DNA from 2 places in the Bacillus sp. OTU530 genome. Region 2 is predicted to be linked to the other one. Evidence: predicted binding sites of a transcription regulator. Region 2 holds the regulator's gene; the other holds the start of a gene.
What was found. Region 2 encodes NrdR, which represses ribonucleotide reductase genes. Its sites were predicted from a motif close to AACACNATATATNGTGTT; they were not measured.

Region 1 (16,392 bases), on a different contig from region 2:
GCTCAATTAGAATAATTGTTACATCAAACTCCTTCCTCACACAATAAATTAACTCTGTCAGCTCTTTTGTTTCCTTCGGGTTCATTCCTGCTGCTGGTTCATCCAGCAATAACACCTTTGGCTTTGCGGCAAGAGCGCGAGCGAGCTCTAGGCGGCGCTGCGCACCGTAAGAAAGATTTTGCGCTTCTTCATTCAAAAATTGCGCTAATCCAACGTATTCAAGCAAACGATAGGCTTCCTTTTGCGCTTCCCTCTCCTCACGGCGAATGCTCGGTACATTCAGCAATATTCCAAACAGCCCGCCTTTGATATGATTATGCAAGCCCACCATCACATTTTCAAGTACCGTCATACTGCCAAACAAACGAATATTCTGAAAGGTACGAGCGATTCCGCGCTTTGAAATATCATGCGCCTTTAAACCAACAAGCGATTGGTTTCCAAGCCAAATTTCTCCCTCGTCTGGTTTATATACCCCTGTAATCATATTAAAAAATGTTGTTTTTCCGGCACCATTCGGACCGATCACCGCGGTAATAGACCCGTTTTCGACTGTCATCGAAATGTCTTTTGCAGCGACAACACCGCCAAATCGCTTTGTCAAATGGGATACTTGTAAAATGGACATATACTTTCCCTCCCCTTAGGATCCAAAGACCTTATCTTCTCCTTTTTCCACTACCCCTACCTTTGCGCTTCCCTTTAGCTCTGCTTCGTTAAAAACTGGATTCTTTGCCGGAATAAGCCCTTGCGGACGATAGATCGCAAACAGAATTAAGATACCGCCAAAGATAAAACGCTGCATTTTAGCTGGAGATAAAGCTTCGGGAACTGCGAAAGCACCAGATTGGCTTACTTGATTCAGCCAATTTGTCAGCTCTGTTAGTACTTGCAAATTCAAAATAGTCATGATAGCGGCGCCCAAAATAACACCTGGCACACTGCCCATGCCTCCTAAAATTACCATAACAAGAATCGTGATAGACTCCATGAGCGTAAAGCTGGTCGGGTCAATAAATGCTTGTTTACCGGCAAATACAACACCCATCATGCCGGAGAAGGAAGCACCGATGGCAAATGCAAGCAGCTTTGCACGCACAAGATTGATGCCCATCGCTTGCGCAGCAATTTCATTTTCACGTACAGCCTTCCAAGAACGGCCAATTTTAGAATGCTCCAAGCGTCTGACAGCAAAAATAACGAATAACAAAATAGCAATTACAACGTAATAAAACTGACTTGAATTATTCAAGGTAAGACCAAACAAGGATGGTGCCTGAATCGAGGAAAGCCCCATTGCACCGTTTGTAATGTTGACTGGCTTGTCTAGGTTATTGAACACAATGCGGATAATTTCACCAAAGCCAAGCGTTACAATCGCTAAGTAATCACCTTTGACACGAAGAACCGGAATCCCCAGAAGTACCCCAAATAATGCTGCAATCAATCCGCCAATCACAAGAAACAGCCAAAAGCTTTCTCCTGAAAGCGGGTATTCTCCAAACGGCATAAAATTCTGGGCTTGTCCTGTCGCAAAAATGCCGTATGTATAAGCACCAACCGCAAAGAAAGCGACGAAGCCCAAGTCTAAAAGACCAGTAAAGCCGACAACAATGTTTAGTCCGAGAGCCATTGCTACATAAATACCGACTAAAGTCGCTACTTCCATGTACGATTCATATGCCGGACCAGCACTTGCCGTAAATGGAAGCAGCACAATCATTACGAACAATCCTAGCGCCCACTTTATCTTTACTGAAAACTTTGTATAATATAGCAGCAAAAGCGAGAATAATAGAAGCAAAAAAGCTGTCACTGATTTTTCCGCTAGATAGAGACTAAGAGAAGTAATCACAATGTATAGCGTGAGTACAATCATCTGCAAGATTGCACTTTCTTGTAATTGTTTCAGCAATGTTTTCATCTGCTCTCACCTACACTTTCTCGATAACTGCTTTACCGAAGAGTCCCTCAGGCTTAAAGATAAGGACAATGATTAAGATCGCAAACGCGAAAACGTCCTTGTATTCTGCGGCTAGCACACCGTGAGTAAGTACCGATAAGTTAGCGGATGCGAACATCTCGATTACACCGAGTAAAACACCTCCAACCATCGCACCACGAATATTGCCAATACCGCCCATAACTGCGGCTGTAAAAGCCTTCATCCCAAGAATAAAGCCGATATACGGATCGATTGTTCCATATTGGATAGCAAACAAAACGCCTGTGGCACCGCCAAGAGCAGAGCCTATAAAAAACGTGAGCGAAATTACTTTATTCACGTTTACAGACATTAACGCTGCAGTTTCACGGTCCTGTGCCACAGCACGCATTGCCATACCCCATCTTGTTCTGTTCACAAAGAAATCGAGCGCAACCATCATCACAATAGCTATCATAATGAGAATAAAAGAGGATGACCTCATTTGCGCATTGTTAAAGACTGATAGCATAGAAGATGTATGAATTGTAACTTGGTCTGTAAATAAAGAAGGAGCTGTAATAATATAGTTCCCTTTCTTAAATTCTGTAATAAAACGAACTATATCCTGCAGCAAGAAAGAAACTCCAATAGCTGTAATAAGCGTGATCAGTTTTGGCGCTTTCCGAAGCGGTCGATAAGCAACTCGCTCAATTCCCATTCCTAACACTCCCGTTACGATCGATGATGCTACGAGAACTAGAATAAGCGCAAGAATTGCTGGCATGGCTCCAATCCAGCCGAATCCTGCCATCGTGAGAAAAATTGCTGTTCCAATAAAAGCACCCGTCATAAAAATTTCCCCGTGCGCAAAGTTAATGAGCTCTAGAATTCCATATACCATCGTATAGCCCAGTGCGACGATGGCATACACTGTACCTAATGTTAAGCCATCAAGCAATACTTGCGGTAACGTATGAAGTACTTCTGCTAGCATGCTCTCCCTCCTCTTTTAATGATTTCTCTATTTTTCACACCACCAAACAACTTCGGATGAGTGGATAATGGAAAGAGGCATGGAATACTTTCCACACCTCTTTTTTGTTTTATTTCGTATTGCTTACCTCTCCTTCTTGAGTGCCAGGATATCTCGATTCATTTAATTTATAAATGTAGATTTTTGAAAACTTATTATCTCCTTTTTCGTCAAAGCCAACCTTCGTTACAGCACCTTCATAGTTTTGAATGCTGCGAACGGCATCGCGCACCTGCTCGCGAGTCGGAAGCTTATTATCGTTTGCCGCAATTGCATCTTTAATTCCCTGTAGAACAACCCCTGCAGCATCATAGCCGTAAGCAGAGTACCCTTCAACCTCTTTGTTAAATTTCTTTTTGTAATCCTCTATAAACTTTTTGCCTTTCTCTGTTTTTGCTGGGTCAGCCGCAATTGACGTATAAAATGTATTTTTTGCTGCTGTTCCTGCGATTTCTACTAGCGTACCAGAATCTAAGCCATCACCGCCCATAAACGGAATTGTAATACCTTTCTCACGCGCCTGCTTCAAGAGCAATCCACCTTCCGCATATAAACCGCCGAAATAAATTAAGTCAGGCTTTTTCGCAAGCACTTTATTCAATACACCGTTAAAGTCCTTTTCACCCACTGTAATCGATTCATAACCTGCTATTTGTGCACCAAGCTTCTCGGCAGCCTTCTTAAATGCCGTTGCCAATCCTGTACCGTAGGCTGTTTTATCATCAATAACAAAAATATTCTTTGCCTTCAACGTTTGGACTGCGTATTCTGCACCCGCTGGACCTTGGAAATCATCACGGGCACAAATGCGATTTACCGATTTTAATTTACGGTCTGTAACCTCCGTTGCTGTATTTGTTGGAGATACCATAACAAGGTTGTTCTTCTCATATACTTCTGAAGAGGGAATCGCTACTCCGGAGTTCATATGCCCCACTACACCGAGAACAGCTTCATCTGCACCAACTAACTGGGCATTGGCTACGCCTTTTTTCGGGTCGGCTTGGTCATCATATGGAACGAGCTGCAGCTCAAATCCAAGCTTTTTAAACGCCTCTTTTTGTTCCTCTATTTGTAATTGCGCTCCAAGCTTAATTGCTTCCCCTTGCGTTGCAGATCCGCCTGATAATGGAGACTGCGTCACAATCTTAATGACCTTTCCGTCACTGCCTGACGATGTGCTTGCTCCCGTTTGCTCCGTCTTACTAGCACAACCTGCCAAAACTCCAAATACCAGCGCTGCGGACAAAGCTAGTGCCATTCCTTTTTTAAAAGCCACCCTGTTACCCCCTTGTTTTTCTGAATTTTATAAATATTTAGTTAAATGATACAGGAAGCATCTCATTTGTACAACCTACTATCATTCTAGATTTTTTTGCGTTTCTCGACATTGGTTCTGCAAAATGTTACAAATTTGTGACAAAAAAAGGCAGCGTTATACCTTTCGCAGGAATTAACACTATTTTTCCGAACATGGAGGGCTTCCGTATATTCTGGAGGCTGGAGCAGACCGCGGGGGCTGGACAACGCCCCGGAAAGTTTATTTTATAAAGAAAACCCGCCGATTGGCGAGCCCTGCCTTTGGGCGAAGACAGAGGCGTAGTTGCCCTTATCCTTTATTCCTAAAATTTCTCGCTACGTCGAATTGGCATCCAACTAGAAATTTATACTTTCCTAAAGTGCAAAGAAAAAACTCCTGCCCGAATTCCTTCGGACAAGAGTTTCTTCAGCCTTCCTGTCTAGCTACCTTCCAAACTTCTGTAACGGTACCAGCTTCATTCACATCAATCATGAGCGTACCATTGCTATAACGATCTTTTTCTTTTAACGATTGTATATCAAGTTCTTCAGCGCCTCGTCTCTCTAGCTTCACGAACATCCTATAAGCATCATCCGCTATTTCCACTCCGACAATCCGATAAGGATTTGCCTTTAGCTCTTTAAATATTAAATGTCCACGCTTCGCCCGAGACGATAGCTCAATTTCAGATACCTTCATTTTTTTCACGCCTCCGCGCTGTGTAACAAGAATAAGGAAATCATCAGCCGATTGCAGTGTAAGGCCACTCACTACATAGTCGTCTTCCTTTACATTCATTCCTTTCACACCCGCGGCACGAACACCAACAGCACTCGCTTCCCCCTCATGAAAGCGCAAAGCATACGCACTGTGCGTAATAAGTACAAGCTCCTGATTTCCATCCGTCAGCAGTACATCCACTACTTCATCACCGTTTTTCACGTTCACAGCAACGAGCGCTCTAGAATAACGCTGCACCTTATACTGCTTGAGTTCTGTTTTCTTCACCATTCCGTTTCTTGTCACGAATACTAAAAAGCGGTTGTCTTCCTCGAAATTCTGCACCGGAACCGCAGCAACCATAGTCTCATCTTTTTCCAGGGAAACAATGTTCGCAACGTGCTGACCTAAATCCTTCCATCGTATATCCGGCATCTCGTACACAGGCAGGTACAAATAATTCCCCTTATTAGTGAACAAAAGAACGGTATCCGTCGTGTTAATATCGAGGCGAGCAAGCAGACGGTCCCCTTCCTTCATACCAAAATCTTTTCCATTCGAAGCATTATGGGAACGCCAGCTTGTTCGCTTCATATAACCTTCTTTTGTGATTGTAACGATGACATCCTCCTGCGGAATCATCACTTCCATATCAATCTTAATTTCTTCAATTTCCTCTTCAATCAGCGTACGTCGTTCATCCGCATATGTTTTTTTAACACGCTTTAAATCTGTTTTAATGACTTGAAGAAGCTTTTTTTCACTATTCAAAATGAGCAGCAGCTCTTTGATTTTTTCATTGAGTTCTTCTGCCTCTTTTTGCAGCGCTGTAATGTCTGTATTGGTTAAACGATATAGCTGCAATGAAACAATTGCCTCCGCCTGCGCCTCTGTAAATGCGAATTTTGCAATTAAATTGTCCTTCGCATCACGCTTATCTTTTGACGCACGGATTGCTGCAATGACTTCATCCAGAATGGAAAGTGCCTTCATCAGCCCCTCCACAATATGCTGACGATCCTGCGCTTTTCGCAGTTCATACTGGGAACGGTTTGTGACTACCTCTTTTTGATGCGCGATGTATGCATCCAATATTTGTGGCAGGCTGAGCAGCTTCGGACGGCGGTTGTGAATCGCAACCATATTAAAATTATACGGGATTTGCAGTTCTGTATTTTTGTACAGATAATTTAAAATCCCCTCCGCATTTGCATCTTTTTTCAGTTCAATGACAATGCGAAGACCAGTGCGATCCGTTTCGTCACGCACCTCTGAAATGCCGTCCAGTTTCTTCTCGATACGCAAATCATCCATTTTTTTGACAAGATTCGCCTTGTTTACCTCATATGGAATTTCCGTTACAACAATTTGCTGCTTGCCGCTGCGCATATGCTCAATAGCGGCCTTGCCTCTAATAATAATTTTCCCTCGACCTGTCTCATATGCCTTTTTAATCCCTTCCAGACCTTGAATAATGCCCCCGGTCGGAAAGTCTGGCCCTTTCATAACAGTTAGCAGGTCATTGACTGTACAAAGCGAATTATCCATGCGCATGATCACAGCATCGATTACTTCCCCAAGATGATGAGGAGGAATCTCTGTTGCATATCCAGCGGAAATCCCTGTAGAACCGTTGACAAGAAGACTCGGAAACATAGCTGGCAAAACAACAGGCTCTTCACTCGTATCATCAAAATTGGGAACAAATTCAACCGTTTGCTTATCGATATCGCGCAGAAGCTCAGACGCGATTGCTGATAAGCGAGCCTCTGTGTAACGCATCGCTGCGGCCGGATCGCCGTCAATGCTTCCGTTATTGCCATGCATCTCCACAAGCACATTGCGCACCTTCCAATCCTGGCTGAGGCGCACCATGGCTTCGTAAACAGAAGAATCTCCATGCGGGTGGTAGTTACCGATTACATTCCCGACTGTTTTTGCCGACTTTCGAAACGGCTTATCTTGCACATTTCCCTCTACATACATCGAATACAGAATACGCCGTTGTACCGGCTTTAAGCCGTCACGGGCATCCGGCAATGCCCGATCTTGGATAATATACTTACTGTAGCGGGCGAAGCGGTCGCCCATTACATCCTCTAACGGAAGATCATGAAATTTCTCCGCCTGCATCCTGCTCCACCTCCGAAATCATCTCATTTTCCAAAATATTTCCTTCTTCCTGTAAACCAAACTGTACATTTCGCTCAATCCACTTTCGACGTGGCTCTACTTTATCACCCATGAGCGTGGTCACGCGGCGTTCAGCACGTGCTGCATCATCGATTTTGACACGAATGAGCGTTCTTGTTTCCGGATTCATCGTCGTATCCCAAAGCTGATCTGCATTCATTTCTCCAAGACCTTTATAGCGCTGAATTGTATAGCCTTTGCCAAAGCGCTTTGTAACTTCTTTTAGCTCTTCATCCGACCAGGCATATTCAATCGTTTCTTTTTTGCCGGTTCCTTTACTCACTTTATAAAGCGGCGGGAGCGCAATAAAAACCTTCCCAGCCTCAATAAGCTGCTTCATATAACGATAAAAAAATGTCAGCAGTAACACTTGAATATGTGCACCGTCCGTATCAGCATCCGTCATAATGACAACCTTGTCATAATTAATATCCTCAACAGAAAATTCCTGTCCAACACCGCCGCCAATGGCGTGAATAATCGTATTGATTTCTTCGTTTTTAAAAATATCCGCCAGCTTTGCCTTTTCTGTATTAATAACCTTTCCGCGCAGCGGCAGCACGGCCTGAAAACGTCGATCTCGACCTTGCTTGGCCGAACCGCCGGCAGAATCGCCCTCTACAAGGTACAGCTCATTTTTTTGCGGGTTGCGTGATTGTGCCGGCGTTAGCTTCCCACTTAAGGATGCCTCCGAACGCTTTTTCTTTTTCCCGCTGCGCGCTTCCTCCCGTGCCTTTCGAGCAGCTTCGCGCGCCTGAAATGCTTTAATTGCTTTTTTCACAAGCAATCCGCCAACATCTGGATTCTCCTGTAAAAAGTAAGCTAGATGCTCCGATACAATCGAATCAATTGCAGAACGAGCCTCACTCGTACCAAGCTTTCCTTTTGTCTGACCTTCAAACTGAAGCAGTTCCTCTGGAATACGAACCGATACGATTGCAGACAAGCCCTCGCGAATATCGGCACCATCCAAATTTTTGTCCTTTTCCTTAAGCGCCCCAACCTTCCGCGCATATTCATTGAATACACGTGTCATCGCCGTCTTAAAGCCTGCTTCATGCGTTCCGCCATCCTTTGTACGGACGTTATTTACAAACGATAGAATGTTTTCTGAATAACCATCGTTAAACTGAAATGCCAGCTCTGCCTCGATGCCGCCCTGCTCACCTTCAAAAAACACAACCTTGTGAAGCACATCTCGCTCTTCGTTCAAATAGGATACAAACGCCTCGATTCCCGTTTCGTAATGAAATATATCCTCTAAATCGTTGCGCTCATCCTTTAAGGCAATTTTCATACCCTTTAATAAAAATGCAGATTCTCTAAGACGTTCGCACAACGTCTCATATTGGAAATTCGTTGTGCTAAAAATGGTCGCATCCGGCTTAAAATGAATCTTCGTTCCCGTCTGTTTCGTTACGCCTATTTTTTCAAGCGTTGTTACCGGGTTTCCTCCATGCTCAAAACGCTGTTGATACACAAAGCCATCACGCTTAATGGTCACGACAAGCCATTCCGATAGCGCATTTACGACCGATGCGCCTACACCGTGCAATCCTCCGCTCGTCTTATAGCCGCCCTGTCCAAACTTTCCGCCAGCATGAAGCACTGTGAGAATAACCTCCGGCGTTGGTTTCCCGAGCTTATGCATGCCGGTCGGCATACCGCGCCCCTTATCCTCTACGCTAATGCTGTTATCTTTATGTATCATAACCGTGATTTCACCGCCAAAGCCTGCTAGCGCTTCATCTACGGAATTATCCACAATCTCGTATACTAAATGGTGCAATCCTCGGCTATCTGTGCTTCCAATGTACATACCAGGTCTCTTTCGTACTGCTTCTAGACCTTCAAGCACTTGAATTGCATCCTCGTTATATTGAAACTGATGCTGTGTCAAATCCCCAAACTCCTTTCTATCTTTCGATAAGAACATACGTTTTCTCTATAGCATACCTTGTTTCTCCCTATGTTGGCAAGTATAGACACCCATTATAAAATATACAAGATATAAAAGAAAAATCCTTGTTTCCCACAAGGATTCCTGTAAGCTACTATTTCAGAAAAATAATAACCTGTCAATACATGACTACAAGAATATCTTCATCAATAGTCAAATGACAATGATCCCAAAAGGAATAATAAGAAAAACGGACAAGGCCCGCCTTTGCTCCCGAAGCAAAATGTTCTTCACCATAGAAAGCGCTTTTTTGCATTTTGTAGGGACGTTATTTTGCGGCAAGGAGTGGACCTTGGGAGCTAGACATCACCCCAAAAAGTTACACTTTCTTATCTTGTAAAGAAAACTCGCTGATTGGCGAGCCCTGCCCCCCGGGCGAAGACAGAGGCGTAGCCCTACTTATACTGTATCCCTAACATTTCCGTCTATGCCAAATAAACTTCTCGCTAGAAACTTATACATTCCTACAACAAAGTAAAACTCCCCATAACCAGCCCTTATAAAACCTCGTATGTGTACCTCATTCATGCCTCATGCTACATTATAAGTATACAAACAGAAAAGAAGCCTCGCAATTGGCTTCTTTGTGAACGTTCTATCGCGTTAGCGCATGCTCCACCTTAATACAGCGATTCATAATAACCGTATAGCCCTGTTCCTGTAAAAATGCATACGTCTCCTCATCCTCTAATCCTAGCTGCGCCCAATAAATATCCGCATCAATTTCAACAAACTCCTTTGCCACATCCATTAAATGCTCAGAGCGTCGGAACACATTAACAATATCAACATGACCCTCAATATCTTTTAACGATTTTACGGCTTTTTTTCCAAGGATATACTCCGCATTTGGATTTACTGGAATAATATCATAGCCTGCATCCTGCATAGCCTTTGAAACCATATAAGACGTTCGCTGCGGATTATCGGATAACCCTACTACTGCAATCGTTTTACTTTTCTTTAACAGTTCGCCAATTTCAGTGCGTGTTGGATTTTGAATTGTCATTATAACCCCTCCTTTCCCAAGATTATACAAAAAGAGAAAGGACCATTTCAATAGAAACGGTCTATTCTCTTAGTCGGCATTTGCATCAAGCTTGATGGTTTCCTCCTGTTTTTTCCCATCACGATAGAAGGTTACCTTCATTTCATCTCCAATTTTTTTCTTTTCATATAGGTACTTCCGGAGCTGTACAGAGTCCTTCACTTCTTGACCATCGAGCGCCACAACCACGTCATACTGCTGCAAGCCTGCCTTTGCCGCAGGAGAATTTGCAGTTGTTTGTAAAATAATGACTCCACCTGTCACTTCTGTTGGAAGGTTTAATTGTCTGCTTGCGTACGTTGACACTTCATCCAGAGAACGAAGCTGTACTCCTAGAAACGGACGTTGCACTTTTCCATATTTTTCAAGTGATTCAACAATCGGTTTTGCCACATTGATTGGAATTGCAAAACCGATTCCTTCCACAGCTTCCTGTGCAATTTTACTGGAATTGATGCCGATTACTTCGCCGTTCTCATTAAACAATGCGCCACCGCTGTTACCCGGGTTAATCGAAGCATCTGTTTGCAATACTTCTGCCTGCCAATCCGCGCTGCCATCCTGATCAACATCTACTGGGATTTCACGATTTTTGCTGCTGATAATACCTTCTGTGACTGTTCCATCTAAACCAATCGGATTCCCAATGGCAATTGCCTGCTCTCCAACACGTACTTTATCAGAATCACCAAGCGTTGCAACTGTCTTAATGTTCGTTCCATCAATTTCGATAACAGCCAAGTCAAGCCAACGATCTGCTCCAACAAGCTTTGCTGCAATTTTTTCTCCGTTCGCAAGCTTTACTTCAAGACGCTTTGCCCCTTCAACTACATGATTATTTGTAATCACAAGGGCTTTATTTCCTACCTTCTTATATACAACACCAGAGCCGGAACCAGCTTCGGAATCCTGCGCATCCAATGTATCCGCTGTTTGATAGTTAATAACGCCGACCACTGCTTCCTTTGCACCTTGAATCATACCGGCAAGATCTGTCGACTTCATGTTATTCACAACAGGCACCGCCGTCCCTTCACTTTGCTGCACCTGCTGTACAACAGAAGCCTGTCCCTTTTGATTTTGAAGGGCCGGTATGTAGTTGATCGAAGCCGTCACGGTCGCAGCTCCGATAACCGCCCCAACAAAGCCGGAGAAAAAATAGCCCTTTCTGCTGCGACGCTGTGGTTTTTCTTCAAATCTTGTAGTCATCTCAGTTTGATCATAGTAGCCCATCGTCTATCTCCCCTCTAGTTTATCATGCTTATATGATACAAAAATTTGGTGAAAATTTAATGAAAGTTTAGTGAAAAAATACTTATAAATCACTTGCTCTCTTCCATTTTAACCAAAATTCTGCAAAATCGCACATAAATCCTACCAGCAATTGCTTGTTCCTTTGCAGTCCGGCTTGTACGGCTAATCAAGGACTATTCCTCAAACTTATATCCGACACGGATCACTGTACTAATATGCCTAGCACGTGTCCCAAGCTTATTTCGTAGCTTTTTAATATGGGTGTCAACGGTACGATCATCACCATAATAATCATATCCCCATAGGTGATCCAGTAAGTGCTGCCGTGAGAGTACAATCCCTCTATTTTCCATTAAATACATAAGCAATTCAAACTCTTTATGTGTTAAAATTACCTCCTGCCCATCCACGAATATCGTCCTGGATAAACGATTCAATATGATGCCGCTAACAGATAATGTATGCTCCGCTGATTGTGCAACCGCACCTTCCGCACGCTTAAGCAGCGTCTTCGCTCTAGCTACCAATACCTTGGGACTAAAGGGTTTGGTGACATATTCATCTGCTCCGAGCTCAAAGCCAAGCAGTGTATCCTCTTCATCTGAACGGGCTGTCAGCATAATCACTGGAACGGTCGACTCTCTTCGAATCTGCCTGCAAACAGACCAGCCATCGATTTCAGGGAGCATAATGTCTAAAATAATTAAATGAATGGCATGCTGTTCGAACAAAGCAAGAGCTTGTTTTCCATCCTCTGCTCCCACAACTTCAAAGCCTTCGTTTCTGAAATAATCGGAGATAATCTCCCGCAGCCGTTGTTCATCTTCGACAAGCAGCACTGTTTTGCCCATTATCATCCGATTCTCTCCCCTCCTTCAGTCGAATGATGCGCTGATTGCTGCTCCCCCTAAAGGGAAGTGTAACATCTCGCTTCTGCATCTCGAACCTCCCGTCTACCAATACATCCACATGCTTCAACGTTTCTATCATATCATCATTTTTAGAATTGTATATCTCCTCAAGCGTATAACCTGTGTATACCCATAAGTTTTTCCCATAGGCTTTAATTTCTTTTGCCAACTCCTTGACTTCAAAGGCTTGGTACAAAGGTTCCCCGCCAGAAAAAGTCACCTCAGTTAGCGGATTGCTTATAATTTCCTCTAAGATTTGCTTCTTTGTCATGCTCGTTCCGTTTTCTATTTTCCAAGACTTCGGATTATGGCAGCCATAGCATCGATGCGGACAACCCGCAAAGAAAATAACTGTACGCAGTCCTTCTCCATCGACAACGCTATCATGTAAAATATTCATAATCCTCATGTATGCTTCACCCGCTCCCGCTCCTCGCTTCGTTTAGCACCGTTCCATTTCGTCATATCCCCGACAAGATAGCCAGTAATACGCCGAATTCGTTCGATTTTCGTTTCCTCAGCATTTCCGCAAGACGGGCACACAGTTTCAATCATACCGTGATAGCCGCAGCATTTACATTGATCAATAGGGTGATTAATCGAGCCATATCCGATATGGTGCTGCAGCATAGCCATGACGATGTAATGAAGCGCTTCTGCATTATGAACAGCTGCCCCATCTAGTTCAATGTACGTAATATGTCCGCCATTGCAAAGCTCATGAAATAACCCTTCAATCCGAATTTTATCTAGCACTCTGATTGGGTAGTGCACCGGAACATGGAATGAATTTGTGTAATACTCTTTATCTGTAACACTGGTAATCACACCAAACTCTCTTCGATCCTGCTTCGTAAATTTACCTGACAATCCTTCTGCGGGTGTGGCAAGCAAGGAAAAGTTGAGTCGATGCCGCTTTGTCGCCTCATCCGCTTTGTTTCTCATGAAACGGATAATATCAAGCCCAAGACATAATGCCGCTTCGCTTTCCCCATGATGTTTTCCTACCAAAGCAACTAGACATTCCGCAAGCCCAATAAATCCAATACTCAATGTTCCTTGTCTGATAATACTTTCAACAGGCGCATGAAGCTCTAATTCTTCTCCGCCGCGCCATACACCTTGGGTATACAAAAACTTAAAATCCCGCGCTTTTTTGCGAGCTTGATAGTAAAATCTCTCAAGCAGTTGCCGAATGACAAGCGCAATGTACTGCTCCAGCGCTTGAAAGAATTGCTCCGTACTTGTGCTCTGCAAGGCAAGTTTTACAAGATTAATGGATGTAAATGACAAATCCCCGCTTCCCACTGCATTTTCCTCACCGTGAATATTCGCCATTACACGTGTTCTGCATCCCATATAACAGGCTTCACTTTCAGAACGGCCATCATAGTACTGCAAATTAAAGGGTGCGTCTAAAAACGCGAAATTCGGAAACAGCCGCTTTGCTGTTGTTTCCAGTGCAAGTCGATACAAATCATGGTTTCGATCATTTGGAAGTACATTAATTCCTTTCTTCAGCTTAAACACCTGAATGGGAAAAATAGGAGTTTCACCGTTTCCAAGACCAGCCTGCGTTGCTAAAAGCAGCTGACGGGCGAGCATCCTCCCTTCTTTTGACGTATCCGTCCCATAATTGATGGACACAAACGGCACTTGTCCCCCACCTCGGCTATGCATACTATTTGCATTATGGATGAATGCTTCGCACGCCTGATATGTCTCTTGCTTTGTTTCCTCCCAAGCAATTTGTTGTATTTCCTCTACTCCAAAGCGGGCATAACTGCCAAGTCGTTCTACATGACATTTATATGTTTTGCGTACATATGGCGCCAAGTCCCTGTCAAACATAGCAAACGATTGCCCGCCATGCTGCATGTTTTGATTGGCTTGTAAAATGATAGCGGCTAGTGCCATGGCACTGCTAATGCATTTTGGTTCCCTCATATGACCGTGCCCGGTGGAAAATCCATCCTTTAACAGCTTGGACAGCGGGATTTGCGAGCATGTTGTTGTTCCTGCCGCATAGAAATCCAAATCATGAATATGGATTAGATTATCCTGCACTGCTTCCTTTACTTCCTCAGTTAGCAAATATTCCAATGCATAAAACTTGGCACCTTCAGAGGAAAATTTCCCCATGATACCCATTGGTGAATGTCCATCGACATTTGCATTTTCCTGCAGCAAATCCTGCTCCTCATACTGAATCACCCCTTGAAACGAAGCTGCCAGCTGTTCTAAAGCATACTGCTTTTCCATTGAAAGTTTCCTCATTCCCCTCACTCTACACAAAATATAGTATCATCAACATTAAAATTATACTGTATGTAGAATTGGAAAAATGTGCAGATTCTCACAGTATTGTGACACATATTGTATAACGTCTCTGCGCAGCAGTTTGTAAAGAAAACTCGTCGACTGGCAAGCCCTACTTATACTGTATTCCTAAAATTTCTCACTACGTCGAATTGGCTTCTAGCTAGAAATTTATAGCTTCTTACCGTGCAAAAAAAAACAACTTCTAACTTTTTCGTTATATGATACAATAGATTAGGAAAAACGGCCTCTTGTTGTTTTTATTACTATCATCCTTATAAAGGAGAAGAAACGTATGCTTACATACATTTTATTTCTAGTCGCCTATTTACTGGGCTCCATTCCGTTTGCCTTAGTAGTCGGAAAACTCGGGTACGGGATAGACATACGACAGCATGGGAGCGGAAATCTAGGTGGTACAAATACATTCCGCACATTAGGTAAGAAGGCGGGATTTATTGTAACATTTGCCGATATTTTAAAAGGCACACTTGCAGCATCTTTGCCTGTTATTTTCAATGTTGACATTCACCCGCTTTGGTTTGGTCTACTTGCAATAATCGGACACGTTTATCCAATTTTTGCAGGCTTCCGCGGCGGCAAAGCAGTTGCTACGTCTGCAGGTGTTGTTCTATTTTATCAGCCTGTTATTTTCTTAGTGGTGATACTTGTATTTTTGGCACTTTTGTATACAACTAAATATGTCTCCCTGTCCTCCATGATAACAGCTGTCGTCGCTGTCATCGCCGCTATCATTGAAGGTGATAAACCGTTTATCTTCGGTATCTCATTTATTGCTCTGTTTGTTATTTATCGACATCGAGCCAATATTAAACGCATTTTAGATAAAACGGAACCAAAGGTAAAATTGTAAAAATAAAAGGCGTTATAACGCAAAAAGGAGTTGTAAAGCATAAAGATAGCGCCTTTTTGCGTTTTTTTCTATACTAATAAGTAAATGCAAAATTTAGGAGGAAGAGTTATGGAGATGTTTGTGTCAAAAGACGCAGCTGCTTGGTATAAAAATGAACTGCACTTACAGCAAGGTGATGCCATTCGATTTTTTGTGCAATACGGAGGCTGCAGTACAGTACAAAAAGGTTTATCACTTGGAATTCGCAAGGACTTGCCTGTAAACCCGGCAGCTCAGGTCACAGAAAATGGCGTAACCTTTTTCATTGAAGAAGACGACGAATGGTATTTCGATGGCCATAATCTTTCTGTCATATACGAGCCAAATGCAGAGGCGCCAGACTTTCAATACGAAAAATAAAAAAAACTCGCCGATTTTGGCGAGTTTTCTTTAACTGAATTCATCTTATTCTAATATCGCGGTGTAAATTGGATAGTTAACTTATTTTACTTTCTTCTATAGCATGTTGCCAACTTGGGTAGTAATACAAAGCACTCCGCATTAAATCAGGATAAAGTTGTTTTATCTCTTTTTTACGTAAAGAGTTACCTTCGTTCTCTAACTTCTGGATCTGAGCAATGACTTCCTTCGATGTCAAAGGGACACCCATTTTGCATTCCTCCCTTTCCAAGTTATCATGATTCTCTTTCCCATTGACTAACAAGTTATTCCTATAAACATAGCTGTATATTCATCACACTTATGTTATACCAAATTTTAACAGATAGGATTGATGTTGTAAAGAAGCCTGCTCTATTAATGTCCCCCTCCAAAATGGGCATTGATAGAATCTTTCTAGATGAAGATTAATTTG
Region 2 (16,392 bases):
TCCATACGCGGAGCGGATTCCACTGTACTTACCTCTGCACAAGCTTCAGAGAAACGATCTAATACGCGTTGACCGATTTCTTTATGAGTAATCGCGCGTCCTTTAAAGCGAATAGATGCTTTAACCTTATCGCCTTTCTCTAAAAACTTAATGGCATTGCGAAGCTTCGTGTTAAAGTCATGCTCATCAATTGTCGGGCTTAAACGAATTTCTTTAATACTAATAATTTTTTGGTTTTTACGCTGATCTTTCTCTTTCTTTTGCTGCTCAAAGCGGAATTTTCCGTAGTCCATAATGCGGCACACAGGTGGTTTCGCAGTTGGAGCAACCATAACAAGATCGAGATTCACATTGGCAGCGATTTCCATCGCTTCTTGACGGGATTTAATTCCAAGCTGATCGCCAGTCGGTCCAACTAAACGTACCTCACGAGCACGAATTTGCTCATTGATCATCATGTCCTTGCTAATAGTAAGCCACCTCCAAGGTTTTATGAGAATACTTCTGCGGCAGAATGTTTGCGCCCAATAAAAAAGTGCGGGCATATACAATACACCCACACTGTAACTGTTTATATCCGTTACATACAACATATGTTGTAACCTGTTAACTGCCTTCTAGCGTCCATCAGGTGAGAAGCGGGTGCTCCTGCTTGTTCACAATTAAGTATTCTTTTTCCTCAGAAACTATACCATATTTGGTAATCCTATGTCAAGAAGTCACATGTAAAAGTAACAACAAAAAGTATTGTAGCAGAGAAACGGAAATGATGCAATATTTTTTTAAAGGAGTATGTTTAGAACACAGTCCTTTTGACTAGACTATAGTGTTTCTTTTTACGATGCTAACAAATTAAGGCGGAATAGAGAAAACTCACTGACTGGCGAGGACAGCGGCGTAGTTGCCCTTATACTGTATTCCTAAAACTTCCGACTACGTCGAATTCACTTCTAGCTGGAAATTTATATTTTCCTACAGTGCAAAAAGGTGCCGTTCATGATGCGGCACCTTTTTACAAGAAGCAAGCCTTCTTATCGTTTTCCTTCTTTTCGAATCATATCTACAAACGCTGCAAGCGGCATTGTTTCTGACTTTTGCTCACCGTACTTACGCACATTAACACCAGTTTCCTGTACCTCGTTATCACCAACTACGAGCATGTACGGAATTTTTTGCATTTGTGCCTCGCGGATTTTGTAGCCGATTTTCTCGTCGCGTGTATCCAGCTCAACCCGGATCCCTGCAAGCTGAAGCTCCTCTTGTACCTTCTTCGCATAATCCAGATGTACTTGAGGAGAAACAGGAATCACCTGCACCTGTACCGGTGCAAGCCATGTTGGGAACGCACCTTTGTATTCCTCAATTAAGAACGCAACAAAACGTTCCATTGTAGAAACAACGCCGCGGTGGATGACAACAGGGCGGTGATGCTTGCCATCTTCACCGATATATGTTAAATCAAAGCGCTCTGGAAGCAAGAAATCAAGCTGTACAGTAGACAATGTTTCATCCTTGCCAAGCGCTGTGCGCACCTGCACATCCAGCTTTGGACCGTAGAATGCAGCTTCACCCTCTGCCTCATAGTAGTCGTAGCCCATTTCATCCATAGCTTCCTTCAGCATGCTTTGTGCTTTATTCCACATTTCATCATCATTGAAATATTTCTCTGTATCTTCTGGGTCACGATACGATAGACGGAAGGAATAGTCTTCTAAACCAAAGTCCTTATACACCTCTAAAATCAAGCGAACAACACGGATAAACTCTTCTTTAATTTGATCTGGACGAACAAAGATATGAGCATCATTCAAAGTCATGCCGCGTACGCGTTGCAAACCTGTTAACGCCCCGGACATCTCATAACGATGCATTGTGCCAAGCTCTGCAATCCGAATCGGTAGCTCGCGGTAGCTATGGATATCATGCTTATATACCATCATATGGTGCGGACAGTTCATCGGACGAAGCACAAGCTGTTCATTGTCCATTTCCATTGGAGGGAACATGCCATCCTGATAGTGATCCCAGTGACCAGATGTTTTGTACAATTCAACGCTTCCCATAACTGGTGTATAAACGTGATCATAACCGAGTGCTACTTCCTTATCGACAATATAACGCTCGATAATGCGGCGGATTGTCGCGCCCTTTGGCAGCCAAAGCGGCAAGCCTTGCCCAACCTTTTGCGAGTTTGTAAATAGCTTTAATTCCTTGCCAAGCTTGCGGTGGTCGCGCTCCTTCGCTTCCTCTAGCAGGCGAAGATGCTCCGCAAGCTCTTCCTTCTTTGCAAACGCAGTACCATAGATGCGCTGAAGCATTTTGTTTTTGCTATCACCGCGCCAGTAGGCACCCGCCACGCTTAATAGCTTAAATGCTTTGATTTTTCCTGTAGACGGAAGATGGATGCCGCGGCATAGGTCAAAAAATTCACCTTGCTCATAAATAGACAATGTTTGATCCGCAGGAATGTCATTAATCAGTTCTAACTTTAGATAATCACCAATTTCTTCATAACGGCGCAGCGCCTCCTCACGGCTCACCTCTTGGCGCACAATCTCAATATTTTCCTTTACGATGCGCTCCATTTCCTTCTCAATCTTCGGGAGATCTTCTGCTGTAATTGGCTCTTCTAAATCGATATCGTAGTAAAAACCATTTTCAATAACTGGTCCGATGCCAAGCTTCACATCTTTATACAAACGCTTTAATGCCTGTGCAAGCAAATGGGCTGTAGAGTGACGCAAAATCTCTGCGCCTTCCTTAGTATCCAATGTAACAATGGCGATGCTGCCATCCTCTTGAATAGGTGTCTTCAAGTCAAGCAATGTATCATTCAACTTTCCTGCCACAGCCTTTTTCTTTAAGCCAGGGCTAATGGAAGCAGCGATGTCTTCTGTTGTTGTCCCGTGCGGAAACTCCTTTACAGCTCCATCTGGGAATGTAATTTTAATACTTTCTGCCATGTCATTCAGCTCCTTCATAAAAATAAAAAACACCCGTCCCCAAAAAGGGACGAGTGTTGATTTCTCGTGGTTCCACCCTTGTTCCGATTCACATCTATGAATCGCTCAAGTATTATAACGGTGTTTGCCGTCAGCAATTACTATCAATTCATCGCTGAAGTTCAGAGGTGGTAAACAACTTTTTCGTATTAGGAAGCTCACAGCCTAAGGCCTCCCTCTCTGGGAATCGTAAAAAGAAATTCATGTCCTCATCATTACTTATGTTATATTCACATTATGTACGTAATTATATTCGCAACGCAAAAGAAAAGCAAGGGAGCATTACGGTTTTCTTACCTGCTTGCCCATCATTTTTTCAAACTCTCCGATAGTATGAACAATTACACGTTCTTGAAACACATTTCGAATTGTAATAATCATATTGTCATCTATATGAGCGGTATATAGATAAATCGTTTTCGGCGCAATCGATAACAGCGGCGCAATAATATTAGGATCGATATACGACTCTTGATTGTACACAATACCCTCGTCTATATATTGGACCAACCTCTCCTGATTTAAACAAGAGCCACGTTCATCGTAAAAAGTGAAACTTCCGTTATAGACGAGATGAAGGCAAGACAGCCGAGGTTTTCGTGTATACACATGCTGCCGAAGCAGTTCCACAAAGGACTGATACTCCTGCTCAAGCTTATATTCATCAATCGCAAGCTCTGTTAATCGAACCAAATACGCCATATAGTACCTCAAACGAAACTTCACATAGGAATCAAAGGAAAAGGAAATAGGGTTTTGTACAAATTCCGCCAGAGACGCCTCTAGCAAACTTCTCCTTTCTTTCTGCAGACCCTTATATGGTATATCCTGCAATTTCCCGTCTAATAGCGAATGAACAATATGTAGAATTTGCATCCGTTCGTCCTGATCGCGATATAAAAAGGCCTGTTCTAAAATCGATAAAATCCATTTTTCTTCCTTCACATCTGTAATAAAACGAATAATTGCCGGAATCAATACTTCATCTGCACACCATACGTCCCCAGGCGGAATATGAACGACCACTGTTGATTCCTCCAAAAGCACGCTCATACTTTCATGCGCAGTTTCCGCACCTTTCAGCAAATGCTCGTACATCATGCGCGCATCATGCTCTTCTTCAAAGCGGATTTCGATCACTTTTGTCCCCCCTTTAAGATCATCACCTATTTTATGTATATTAAAAGGGGGAGCAAAAAATGATACAAGAAACTCTTGACAAAAAAAAGAAAAGCGGAATCCAATCGCTTTTCTCCTGTAGTAAAACAACCTTTGCATAAACCTACGTATATACATCAAAAGACAAAGGAAGCAAGCTGTCCTTACTCCCCTTGATTACTCCCTTGATGGCGGCGATTCTCACCTTTGACTTGCACTGGCTTCGCCAAATATTTAATTCGTTCCATAATACGAGCCGCCTTCATCCGCTCTTCTTCTCCGCGCTGCGAATAGGTTAAATGATGCTCAAGTTCCTGCATGTTGAAATTAGAAGTAAAGAAGGTTGGCAGATTTTCCAGCATCCGAAATTGCAAAATAGCTCCTAACACATCATCTCGAACAAAGCTTGACATCGCTTCTGCCCCAATGTCATCAAGCATCAGAACCGGTACTCGCTTCACCGCGTCAATTTTATCACTGATTGTATTATCCTGAATGGAGCTTTTGATTTCACGCAGGAATTCTGGTAAGTATACAAGCATAGAAGAGATTTTCCGTTCGGCTAATTCATTAGCAATTGCACCTAAAATATATGTCTTTCCTACCCCAAATGGTCCATATAGATATAAACCCTTAACCTTCTTGCCAAGCTCATATTCCTTTAGAAATTCGCTAGCGGCACGAATTGCTTGTACTCTTTCTAATTGCGAAAGATCTAGTCCTCCCATAGATGCTTCTAATATGTCCCTTGGAACATACAAGCTTTGAATAAGAGACTCCTGCTTTTTACGCTCATCGTACGCCACCTTACGCGGACAGCGGTCATATTGAATATCAATCCGTTTCCCTTGAATCACAAGATGGGGATGGTAGCCCTGCAGCATATTTTTACATTGTTCCAATGTTTGACATTCATCACAGTTCATACTTTGACCTATATATTCATACAGCTTCACAAGGCTGCCTTCAAGCATAGAAGTGGTTACCTCCCCCTCTTGCTCAAGCAGAAATTGTTGAATACGCGGATGTGACAGCACCTGCTCCTTCAACGAAGCATATCGTTTCTTGAAATCCTCATTTTTCATGAGATTGGCGAAGGAGTTTTGAACATGTTCCATCTTTTCACCTCCAAAGGACACAAATTCCTTTATTCCTTCTTATACATTTTTAACTCTTCCTCTAAGCGACGTCGTTCTTCTTCCAAATCGATTGCACTCTCTGTTTGACTCTGAGAAGTTGCTGACTGTTGCTTTTGTTCCTCCAGCCATTCCGGCAGCTGCTCCTTGCGCGTTGTTGCGCGCTTCTTCGGCGTCTTTTTCGAGGTAGCCCATTCTTGATATTGACGGTTTTCTTCTTTTGCGAGCATCATGGCGTCCTGTACGGTTGTTACTTTCTTACGTGCCCAATGCCCCGCTATTTTCTCAACATATGTTTTGGAGAGCTTCATATCTGTTCTCAGCATAACGTAATAAATGAGTACATTTACCACACCTGGCAACAGCTTTTGTGACAGCATAACGTCCTCTATAATCTTTAAGTCTGCCGCAGTCGGCTCTGTACCGCCTGAGATTTCCTTTAACAGCTCCCGCGGTGAAATTTGCTCAAGCTGCTGAATAAGCAGTTCCTCCTGACTAGACGGTTCTTTATGCTGCATCGTTCTTGCATCAAGCGGCTGCACACGTTCGCTGAATACGGGCACAGCACTTCCATTTTCAAATTGATACCAGTCTCGTGCACCTTTGCGCAGCTTTTCCATATCAATCGTATGATGCTCTGTTACTGCGCCAAGCACGACATTTTGCATCGCCAATGCATTCATACCGTATACATAAGCAAGCTTCACAATAGCTTCCTTTACATGTGCCGTAAGGGCCTTTTTCGGCACAAGTGCTGAAAGCCCTTCTGCAAACAGCTCGAAGTCAAAGAAATCATTCCAAATGCTCGGTGCCTTGCCAGCTGTCCGGCCCGGTGCCGCAAATCCTGAAGGCACACTCACTTCCTCCTGTAAAGAGGCGATTTGCGAAGGAGAAAACGATTGGAACACATCATTAAAAGAATGCGTTACTTCGCTGTAAGCCGAAGCATCAGATTCCTGCTCCAAAAAGGATTGCTTCAGCTTGTTGTACTTTGTTTTACCAAGACGATTATATAAAAAGATATTTAACACAACATCATCAAAAAACTGCTTAGGCGACAAGGGCGGCTGTAATTCATACAAAAATGAACGGATGTCCTGTTCTTTTTTTACATACACCTTTAATAGCCCCAACGCCTCTAGCTTCATGCGTTCTTCATAAATTTCAGGAAGCGGCATGTACATATGAATCATCAGTGCATGATGATTGCTTTCTTCACCACCCGAAACGTACTGTTTCAGTTCACCCCACAATGTATTGTATAAGCCGATTGCTTTACTGCCAATCAACGGCTGATACAGCATCGTTAACATATGACGGTCATGCTCATGCAGCAGTCCGCTGGCACATACACGATACCGATCCACCGGCAGCAGCTCTCTCCATGACTGTCTTTCCATCTTAATTGATTCCTTTCACTGTATATTGATGCGGATAAAAAAGAGCCGATAGCACTTATGCCTCAAGCTCTTCTTACTTCCCGCCTTTTTGCAGAATATCCTTTAATTCCTCAATAAATACATTTAAGTCTTTAAATTGTCGATAAACTGAGGCGAAGCGCACGTAAGCCACCTCATCAATATCCCTGAGCGCTTCCATTACCATTTCCCCTACTTTATCGCTTTCCACCTCAGATACCCCGATGTTGCGCAGCTCTCGTTCTACATGCTGTGTAACATCTTCAAGCTGCTTCAAGGAAACAGGCCGTTTTTCACAGGCCTTAATCAGCCCTCGTAACATTTTTTCTTTGCTAAACTGCTCACGTGTTCCGTCCTTCTTGACAACAATCAGCGGCGTCTCTTCCACACGCTCAAATGTTGTAAAACGATATAGACAGCTTTCGCATTCTCTGCGTCTGCGAATAGATCGTCCATCATCAACCGGACGAGAATCGAGCACTCTTGTACCATTATGAGAACAATTCGGACAACGCATCGTCACCACTCCTCATTTATTTCTTTTCCTTTGCTCGTTATAGCTTTGCGCCTAATCCCGATCCAATAAACACGAGCTGCTTGTCCAATTGGTTATACAACTCCATAATAACCTTCTTACTAAATCCGAAATCACTCGGCAACGGCGTTTCAGTCGTAACGGAGAAATCAATTGCCGTCTCAAATGGACGAATTGTAATGACAGTCACAACAACAAATGCTTTCCTAGATCCAGCAATATTCACACTCATTTCCCCGCGTTCAGGAGAAACGGATGTAACTGTATAGCCTTTTAAACCACGAATAACATCTTCCACAGCCTTTAACGCATTTTGTGTATTTGTTTTATAATAACGGCTGCGCAGCTGTTCGTCCGAGTGTGAATCCATTGTTTCAGCATGTGTGGAAAAAACCTGCTTCACCTTCTGCATGATGCTCATAAAACTCTCCTCCTACACAACAACAAGTTATAGTTCTATCACCAATGATATTTTCTACAGTGTAAAGAAAACTCGCCGATTGGCGAGCCTGCCCTTGGGCGAAGACAGAGGCGTAGCCCTACTTATACTGTATTCTTAAACTTTCCAGCTGCAGCGAATTGTCTTGCAGCTAAAAATTTAGCCTTTTCTTAAAGTGTAAACTAAAAAAGAGGTGCGTTCTACACCTCTTTACATTTTAAAGCAAATATATTGTTTTTTAAAGAGCTTTTGCATCTCGTTAGTTAATTTCAAAGCCTTCAGTTCCACGCGGAGGTTCGATGCTCTCGTGTGTTGTCGCACCAAGGCTTTCTGCAATATCGTCAACTGTTACATGCAGGTTAATACGATCACCACATGTATAAACATCAATACTTCCTCTGCAGACGTTCATTATCTATTCTGTTTAGGCGGGCTGCGCCTTCCCTCTCGCTGCGAACTGCTCAGTAACCATTCCTACAAGATCTACAACACGTTTAGAGTATCCCCATTCATTATCGTACCACGCCAGTATCTTTACTTTACGTGTTCCCATCACCATCGTGGATAACCCATCAATAATCGCGGAGCTGGCGTTTGTATTAAAATCCACTGATACGAGCGGTTCGTCGCAAACTTCAATAATTCCCATCATAGAGCTTCTGGCAGCAGCCCGAAACGCATCGTTAATTTCCTCCGCGGTAACATCTCGTTTTACATCAACAACAAGATCAATAAGCGATACATTTATTGTTGGTACACGAAGGGCCATACCATGAAGCTTGCCTGACAGATGAGGGAGCACCTTGGATAACGCTTTGGCCGCTCCTGTTGTTGTCGGAATAATAGACTGTGCACAAGCTCGTGCTCTTCGTAAATCCTTGTGTGGGTTGTCAATATTTTTTTGGTCATTTGTATATGCGTGAACGGTCGTCATCAAACCGTTTTCAATACCGAACTGCTCATCAAGAATTTTTACAACAGGCGCTAGGCAGTTTGTCGTACAAGAGGCATTCGAAATGATAGTATGCTGCGCAATATCAAGCTGCTGTTCATTAACCCCCACTACAACTGTAATATCCTCACCTTTGCCTGGTGCTGTTAAAATAACCTTTTTTGCCCCTGCTTCAACATGGTCCATTGCTTTTTCCTTCGCATTGAATTTCCCCGTTGCTTCGATCACGATATCAATGCCGAGCTCTTTCCAAGGTAGCTTCCTTGGATCACGTTCATTTAATAAGCGCACCTTTTTTCCATCGACTAATAAATGATCCTCAGACGCTTCCACTGTTCCATCAAATTTCCCATGAACCGTATCATATTTGATTAAATGAGCTAATGTCTCAGCGGGATAGCTGGCATTAATCGCTGTAATTTCAAATGCACTTTCTTTAATTGCCTGACGGAACACCATTCTACCAATACGACCAAACCCATTAATCGCCACACGCACCATTTTCCAGCCCCCTATTTATGTTATACTTTTAACTCATAAACCCCATAAATAGTATAACACAAATGGATATATAGTCACCAATAAATTCATATTATGGGTATTTCGTTATAATTTGAGTGACCATTTTTCTAAAATGCTGACTAATTGAGTTTTTGTATGTTCTATTGTGCCATTATTATTAATCACTTCATCTGCTAATGTTATCTTTTTCCTTAAAGGCATTTGCGAGGCTATACGCGCCCTCGCCTCCTCTGCTGTTAAATGGTTACGCTGCATGAGCCTATGTAATTGTACCTCCTCGTCTACGTATACAAGCAGCACCTTATGGACAAGCGAAGTTAGTTTGCTTTCAAAGAGAAGCGGAATATCCAGAACAATTGCTTTCTCACCCTGTTCAATATACATGTCCTTTTGCCGGTTCATTTCCATACGAATAGCAGGGTGGACAATACGATTCAAAAGAAGGCGTTTTTCCTCATTATGAAATACAATGCTTCCGAGCTTCTGACGGTCAATCTCTCCATTTGTTTGTAAGATTTCTTGTCCAAAGGCATCAATAATTCCTTTATATGCTTCCTTTCCAGGTTCCACCACTTCCCTTGCAATGATATCTGCATCAATTATGGGAATATGGAAATCACGCAGCATAGCGGCAACAGTACTTTTGCCGCTTGCGATACCTCCTGTTAACCCAATTACAATTGTCATATAGCATCTCTCCTGTCATTTTATCCCTATTATTATACTTCATCCTTCCGGCAAACTTTTCAAAAAGCTACGCTGTCTGAATTCTCAAAACTAAGAAAGAGGTGACTCACAAGAGAAAAAAACCTCCTCTTGGGAATCACCTCATACGTGTAAGTATAGAAAATACATTTAAGCTGACACAGATTTCTTACAGCAGCTCCCTACATCTTCCAAATACCAATAATAATAAGCAAAATCCCGGGCAGGAATGTCAATCGCTGCAGCCATGAAACACCAGAAAACCACATACCGACCTTCATGCCCACAGTTAAAAATATAGAGCTCATCACTGCAACCAATATGGCAAGAAGCACCGGAGAAAACCCAAGCAACGAAGCTCCAATCCCAGCCCCAAAAGAGTCTAACGATAGCGCTAACCCTAACATAAGGGCTTCAATGCCGGAAATTATACCAGATTTATCAAAATCGGCCATCGTCGGCTTCCTCAAGATTTGAATAACAATACCAAGAGAACGGATTTCCAGATTCCACACTGTTGTTTCCTCTACTGGCGGCTCTTCCTTTTTGTCTGCTTGAAAAAATTGATATAACACCCATGCACCTATCCCAATAAGAACAGCCCCCCCGATCTTTGTTGCGAGAGCGGGTGAAAAAATTTGCGCAACGAGATGACCAATCCCCATAGAAAGGATCATGACAGCTGCTGAACAAAGGGATATTACAATAACTGATTTTGCCGGAATCCTCACCTTTCTCAGTCCATACGTAAGGCCTACGCTGCAGCTGTCAAGGCTTAGCGTCAATGCCAAAAGAAACAAAGCAACATAATGGTGCATCGTCGGGCTCCCTTCCATATGTCCGCCTTTCCCTTTAGATTCAGGGAAAAGCTTCGTTTATGTTCATATGGTGTATATATATGACAAAAGCCTATCCGATGTTATTGTCCTTTTTAGTTTTGGCAAATTGGGCAATAGTGCGTACCTCGTCCGCCAACAACTGTTTTCTCAATTGGCGTCCCACATGATGGGCAAGATTCCCCCTTTCGGCCATAGACATATAAACTTTTCTGGAACGTCCCAATTTGTCCTTGAGAATTGATATATGTCCGGATCGTGCTACCACCCTTTTCCACCGCTTCTGTTAGCGTTGCAACAATTTCCTTCTGCATTGCTTCAATTTCAGAAGGCTGTAAGGAAGAAGCCTCCCGTTCTGGGTGAATACGAGAACGAAATAGTACCTCATCTACATAAATATTTCCCAGTCCAACAAGTATACGCTGATCCAACAGAACAGCCTTAATTTTCCGCTGCGTTTTCTTCAGCTTTCCCATCAAATATACCGCAGTCAGCTCGTCTGAAAAAGGCTCTGGCCCTAAATCGGCAAGAGACGGACAAAGATGCTCTTCTCCTTTTTTATACATATGCATCGTCCCAAATTTACGAACGTCATTGTAGTGCAGCTCAGTTCCATCGGTAAACTGAAAACGTACATGTGTATGCTTGTCCACAGGCTCACCCGCATCCTGCAGACGGTACTTCCCTTCCATGCGCAAATGAGAGACAAGCGTATAGTGCGTTAAATCAATTAATAAAAACTTCCCTCTTCGCCGTATTCCTTCAATGATTTCACCCTTTAGCATCTCCTGAAATAATTTGACGTCATCGGGCTCTTTGACAAGTTTTCCATATGTTACAATTACATCTTCAATTTGCTTTCCTTTGACAAGTATCTCTAGCGTTCGTCTCACCGTTTCTACCTCTGGCAGTTCAGGCATATCTATCACATCCTTACATTGTTATCATGAAGCTTCTAGGTGCTGAAAACTCGCCGGCCCTTGGGTGAAGACAGAGGTATAGCTGCACTTATCCTGTATTCTTAACATTTCCGACCACGGCGAATTCGCCTCTATCTGGAAGTTTATACCTTATCACAGGGCAAACAAAACTCCCTCACAATTAGAGGGAGTTTTGTCACAGTCCTTTATTTTGCATCATACCATGTTGGACCATAGGAGTAGTCCACCTTTAATGGCACAGCTAACTCAACCGCATGCTCCATCACTTCTGGAACAAGTTTCTCCAATTTTTCGATTTCTTCCTTCGGAGCCTCGAAAATCAATTCGTCGTGTACCTGAAGCAGGAGACGCGCAGTTAACTTTTCCTCCTGCAAACGCTCAAACATTACAATCATCGCCTGCTTAATAATATCAGCCGCACTTCCTTGAATAGGTGTATTCATCGCAGTACGCTCGGCAAAGCTTCGTAAATTAAAATTACGACTCGTAATTTCAGGAATATAGCGACGGCGATTTAATAGCGTTGTTACATACCCTGCTTGCTTCGCTTCCTGCACAATGCTGTCCATATACTCCTTTACACCAGGAAAGCTTCGGAAGTATGTTTCAATAAAGTCAGCAGCAGCTTTTCTTGTAATCCCAAGGTTTTGCGATAAGCCATAATCGCTAATTCCATATACAATTCCGAAATTTACCGCCTTTGCTTGACGTCTCATATTAGATGTTACTTCATCCTGATTTACGCCAAATACATCCATCGCGGTTTTCGTATGAACATCCATATCCTGCAAAAACGCATCCATTAAGCCTTTATCCTTGGCAATGTGAGCAAGAACACGCAGCTCGATTTGCGAATAGTCTGCCGCAAATATAACCCACCCTTCCTGCGATGGGATGAACGCTTCGCGAATTTTCCGGCCTTCTTCAAGCCGAATCGGAATGTTTTGCAGGTTCGGCTCCGTCGAGCTTAGGCGTCCTGTTTGGGTTAGCGCCTGCTGAAAGCGTGTATGGATTTTGGAGGAATCACTATGCACAACCTTAAGCAGCCCCTCAATGTACGTTGAATATAATTTTCCAAGCTGGCGATAATGCAGGATTTTTGGAACGATTTCATGATGGTCAATTAACTTCTCAAGCACATCTGCTGAAGTTGAATAACCTGTTTTTGTTTTTTTGAATACCGGCAAGTTTAGCTTATCAAATAAAATAACCCCTAGCTGCTTTGGTGAGTTAATATTAAATTCACTGCCTGCTAGCTCATGAATATCTTTTTCAATCGCCTGCAACTGTACGGACAAATCCTCTCCCATACGCAGCAAACGATTCGTGTCTACTTTCACGCCCATATACTCCATTTCCCCGAGCACTCGAGATAATGGCAGCTCTAAATCTGTAAACAGTCCATACTGCTCATTCTTTTTCAATTCTAAGACAAATGATTCTTTCACCTCATACAGCACCCGAGATTTGCGTGCCACGTGCTCCGATAAAACCTCTTGATTTGGAACGGCCCGCTTCGCACCTTTGCCATACACCTCTTCATCGGATTTCACTGCATGAGCATCCTTCATCTTCGCAACAGCGCGAAAATCCTTATCTGTCTCGGATGGATCAAGCAAATAAGCAGCAAGCAGCAAGTCGAAATCAATTCCTCTTAGCTCTAGACCCTTCCACTTTAAAGCGACGATTGCCCGTTTCACATCGAATATGCTTTTTTTCACACTATCATCAGCAAGCCATTCTCGAAAGCGTTCTGAGTTCAGTCCGGCTTCCGCAGGAATAAAATAGCTGCCCGTCTCATTGGTAATACCGAAGCCCTGCACCTCAGCACCATGATAGTTTTCTTCCTGCACCTCAACAATTATCGAACTTCCGCTTCGCAGTATATTCTCATTTACTTCCTCCACAACGGTAAACGATAGCTCATCTAGCACCGTTTCCGCTACTTCTCCTGGAAGCTGGAACTTATCCAGCAAGGAATTGAAGCCTAGCTGCTTGAAAAGAGGGATAACAGCTTCCTGCTCGTACCCTTTGTATTCAATATCCTGTAAATGAAGTGTAATTGGCGCTTCCCTATAAATGGTTGCCAACTCCTTGCTCATCAAGGCCTGCTGTTCATGTTCTTCGAGCTTTTCCTTTAGCTTCTTTCCGCTGACGCTGCCTAAGTTTTCATACAGTTTTTCTATTGTCCCAAACTCCTTGAGCAGCTTAATTGCCGTCTTTTCCCCTACACCAGGTACGCCCGGAATGTTATCGGACGGATCGCCCATTAGACCTTTCATATCAATAATTTGATCCGGCTGGAGCGACAGCTTTTCAAATAAGGTTTCTGGCGTGTATTCATCAACTTCCGTAATACCTTTTCTCGTAATTAGTACACTCGTATGCTCCGACACAAGCTGAATAAGGTCGCGATCTCCTGAAATAACTCTCACTTCAGCACCGTCTACATCCGCTTCTTTCGCTAATGTGCCGATAATATCGTCAGCTTCATAATTTTCAAGCTCATAACGGGAAATTTGAAGATTGTCCAGAAGCTCACGAATAAATGGAAATTGCTCTGACAGTTCTGGCGGTGTTTTTTGACGCCCCCCCTTGTATTCCCCGAAGGTTTTATGACGGAATGTCGTTTTCCCCGCATCAAATGCAACGAGCATATGCGTTGGTTTCTCTTCCTCAAGAATCCGCATCAGCATCATTGTAAAGCCGTACACGGCATTTGTATGTATTCCCTTATCATTATTGAGCAGCGGCAACGCAAAAAAGGCGCGGTATGCGATGCTATTGCCGTCAATTAATACTACTTTTTTCTTCAAGATATGCAAGCCTCCCCACTATATAGCATAAATCAGAGAAAGAAAACTCGACGATTGGCAAGCCCTGCCTTCGGGCGAAGACAGAGGCGTAGTTGTACTTATACTTACTCCTAAAATTTCTCACTACGTCGAATAGTCTCCCAGCTAGAAATTTATACTTTCTTAAAGTATAAAACAAAAAACCGTTTCTTCCCTCCTCTATATTAGCATGACCTAACGAGAGAAGGAAAATAACGGCTTAATAAAAGTATATACACAGGATTTTGCAAGAGAGCTCTCACCAATTCAGGAACTGTTCGGCGAGGACAAAGATGCAGATACACTTAGATCTTACATGTATCCATTTCCACTACAGCCAGTTGCCTTCATGCTATATTTCACCTGTTGTTACAAGATAAAAAGGCAGGCGGAAACGGAAAATCATGCTTCCGCCTTGAACTACTCCTTGGATGAAGGGGTTTTCGTTAACTAGAATAACAAATCTTTATTAATATAAAATAAATATATTGTTAATATACTGTAAATTTGTCTAATTCTGTTTCTGACGAAGCATCACTGTAAAAGTAGTACCGACCCCTACATCACTTTCTACCGTAATAAGTCCGCGATGCGCTTCAACAAGATGCTTTACGATGGACAGACCAAGGCCTGTACCGCCCGTATTACGGCTGCGTGCTTTGTCCACGCGGTAAAAGCGTTCAAAAATCCGTGGAATTTCAGCTTTCTCAATACCAATCCCTGTATCTGATACTTTTACGCTCACCCAATGATGAGATGTCTCTAGGGAGACAACAACCCTTCCTCCTGCCGGTGTATACACAATTGCATTACTAATTAGGTTAAGAAAAATTTGCTTCATTCGATGCGGATCTCCAGGAATGGTGACATCCTGAGCTGCTTGCAGCTGCAAATCAATTGTTTTATTAGCTGCTTTTCCCCTTAGCATCACTTCAATTTCCTCAAGTAGCATCTTTAAATTCACATTTCCCATTTGCAGCTTAAAGCCTTGTTGCTCAATTTTAGATAAATCTAATAAATCGGCAATCAAGTTTTGCATTCGATCGCTTTCTTTCAAAATAATAGTTAAAAAATATTCCCGAAGCTTTCGATCCTCCATTGCCCCGTCAAGCAGCGTTTCAGAAAAGCCCTTAATAGAAGTAATCGGCGTCTTCAGCTCATGCGATACATTCGCTAAAAAGTCCTTTCGCATTTGCTCTAACCTTTTCAGCTCAGTAATATCATGGAACACAAGAATAATTCCCTTCCACTCATGATTTGTCCCAATAATCGGTGCACCGTATACTTCAAAATGCTTACGCTCAATTCCTAGAGGCAGCAGCATTTGCTTACGTACCTTTACCTCCGTCATGAAAATCTCTTCGACAAGTTCAATGATTTCCTGATGATCAAATGCCTCATAATAAAGACGATCTAAATATCGCTCATTTGTCGCATGAAACGTTTCTTTGTATGAGCGATTTACAAGACTAATATATCCGCGGCTATCAATTAAAATCATGCCGCTTCCCATGTTCTCAATAAGCGTATGCAAACGGTCCTGCTGCATCTCCTGTGCTAATGTCATCTCCTGCAAGTTCCGTGCTAAAATATTGATTGCCTGACTCAGCATGCCCGTTTCATCAGCACGATTTTCATACGCACGAGCCTTATAATTTCCCTTCGCAAGCTCAATCGCAACTCTTGTCGCCGATTCAATCGGTTTTGTATACTGGGCAATAATTCTAAGCCCTAATAAAAGGATGACAATAAATGCGATAAAAAAGCTGCTAATAAGCAAGCCCCATACTTTTTGCTGCATATATGAAAATGAGTTCATCGACAAATGTACGATTAAATACGCTTCATCATAGCGCCTGTCACTCAATAATACCCCATAATAATACGTATCGTTGCCCGTATACCTCATCTCTA

Region 1: the regulator NrdR is predicted to act here: its motif matches at 14,635-14,652, upstream of AAHB12_RS12235 (anaerobic ribonucleoside triphosphate reductase).

Annotation. Positions count from the first base shown of each region.
Region 1 covers NZ_JASATP010000013.1:116,902-133,293, forward strand. Annotated here, with positions in the region: gene AAHB12_RS12185 (ABC transporter ATP-binding protein) at 1-628, opposite strand, end outside; gene AAHB12_RS12190 (branched-chain amino acid ABC transporter permease) at 644-1,924, opposite strand; gene AAHB12_RS12195 (branched-chain amino acid ABC transporter permease) at 1,935-2,921, opposite strand; gene AAHB12_RS12200 (branched-chain amino acid ABC transporter substrate-binding protein) at 3,031-4,239, opposite strand; gene parC (DNA topoisomerase IV subunit A) at 4,687-7,113, opposite strand; gene parE (DNA topoisomerase IV subunit B) at 7,091-9,073, opposite strand; gene AAHB12_RS12215 (CoA-binding protein) at 9,729-10,142, opposite strand; gene AAHB12_RS12220 (trypsin-like peptidase domain-containing protein) at 10,212-11,414, opposite strand; gene AAHB12_RS12225 (response regulator transcription factor) at 11,609-12,286, opposite strand; gene nrdG (anaerobic ribonucleoside-triphosphate reductase activating protein) at 12,255-12,755, opposite strand; gene AAHB12_RS12235 (anaerobic ribonucleoside triphosphate reductase) at 12,752-14,608, opposite strand; gene plsY (glycerol-3-phosphate 1-O-acyltransferase PlsY) at 14,961-15,539, shown strand; gene AAHB12_RS12245 (HesB/YadR/YfhF family protein) at 15,648-15,938, shown strand; gene AAHB12_RS12250 (hypothetical protein) at 16,015-16,188, opposite strand; gene AAHB12_RS12255 (hypothetical protein) at 16,385-16,392, opposite strand, start outside.
Region 2 covers NZ_JASATP010000006.1:124,086-140,477, forward strand. Annotated here, with positions in the region: gene infC (translation initiation factor IF-3) at 1-458, opposite strand, end outside; ribosomal protein L20 leader region at 524-660, opposite strand; gene thrS (threonine--tRNA ligase) at 1,032-2,963, opposite strand; T-box leader at 3,006-3,227, opposite strand; gene ytxC (putative sporulation protein YtxC) at 3,285-4,142, opposite strand; gene dnaI (primosomal protein DnaI) at 4,325-5,278, opposite strand; gene AAHB12_RS06440 (replication initiation and membrane attachment family protein) at 5,308-6,696, opposite strand; gene nrdR (transcriptional regulator NrdR) at 6,770-7,231, opposite strand; gene AAHB12_RS06450 (cytosolic protein) at 7,269-7,670, opposite strand; partial or broken gene AAHB12_RS06455 (adenosylmethionine decarboxylase) at 7,948-8,082, opposite strand; gene AAHB12_RS06460 (glyceraldehyde-3-phosphate dehydrogenase) at 8,113-9,141, opposite strand; gene coaE (dephospho-CoA kinase) at 9,247-9,849, opposite strand; gene ytaF (sporulation membrane protein YtaF) at 10,050-10,685, opposite strand; gene mutM (DNA-formamidopyrimidine glycosylase) at 10,799-11,623, opposite strand; gene polA (DNA polymerase I) at 11,830-14,460, opposite strand; gene pnpS (two-component system histidine kinase PnpS) at 14,990-16,392, opposite strand, start outside.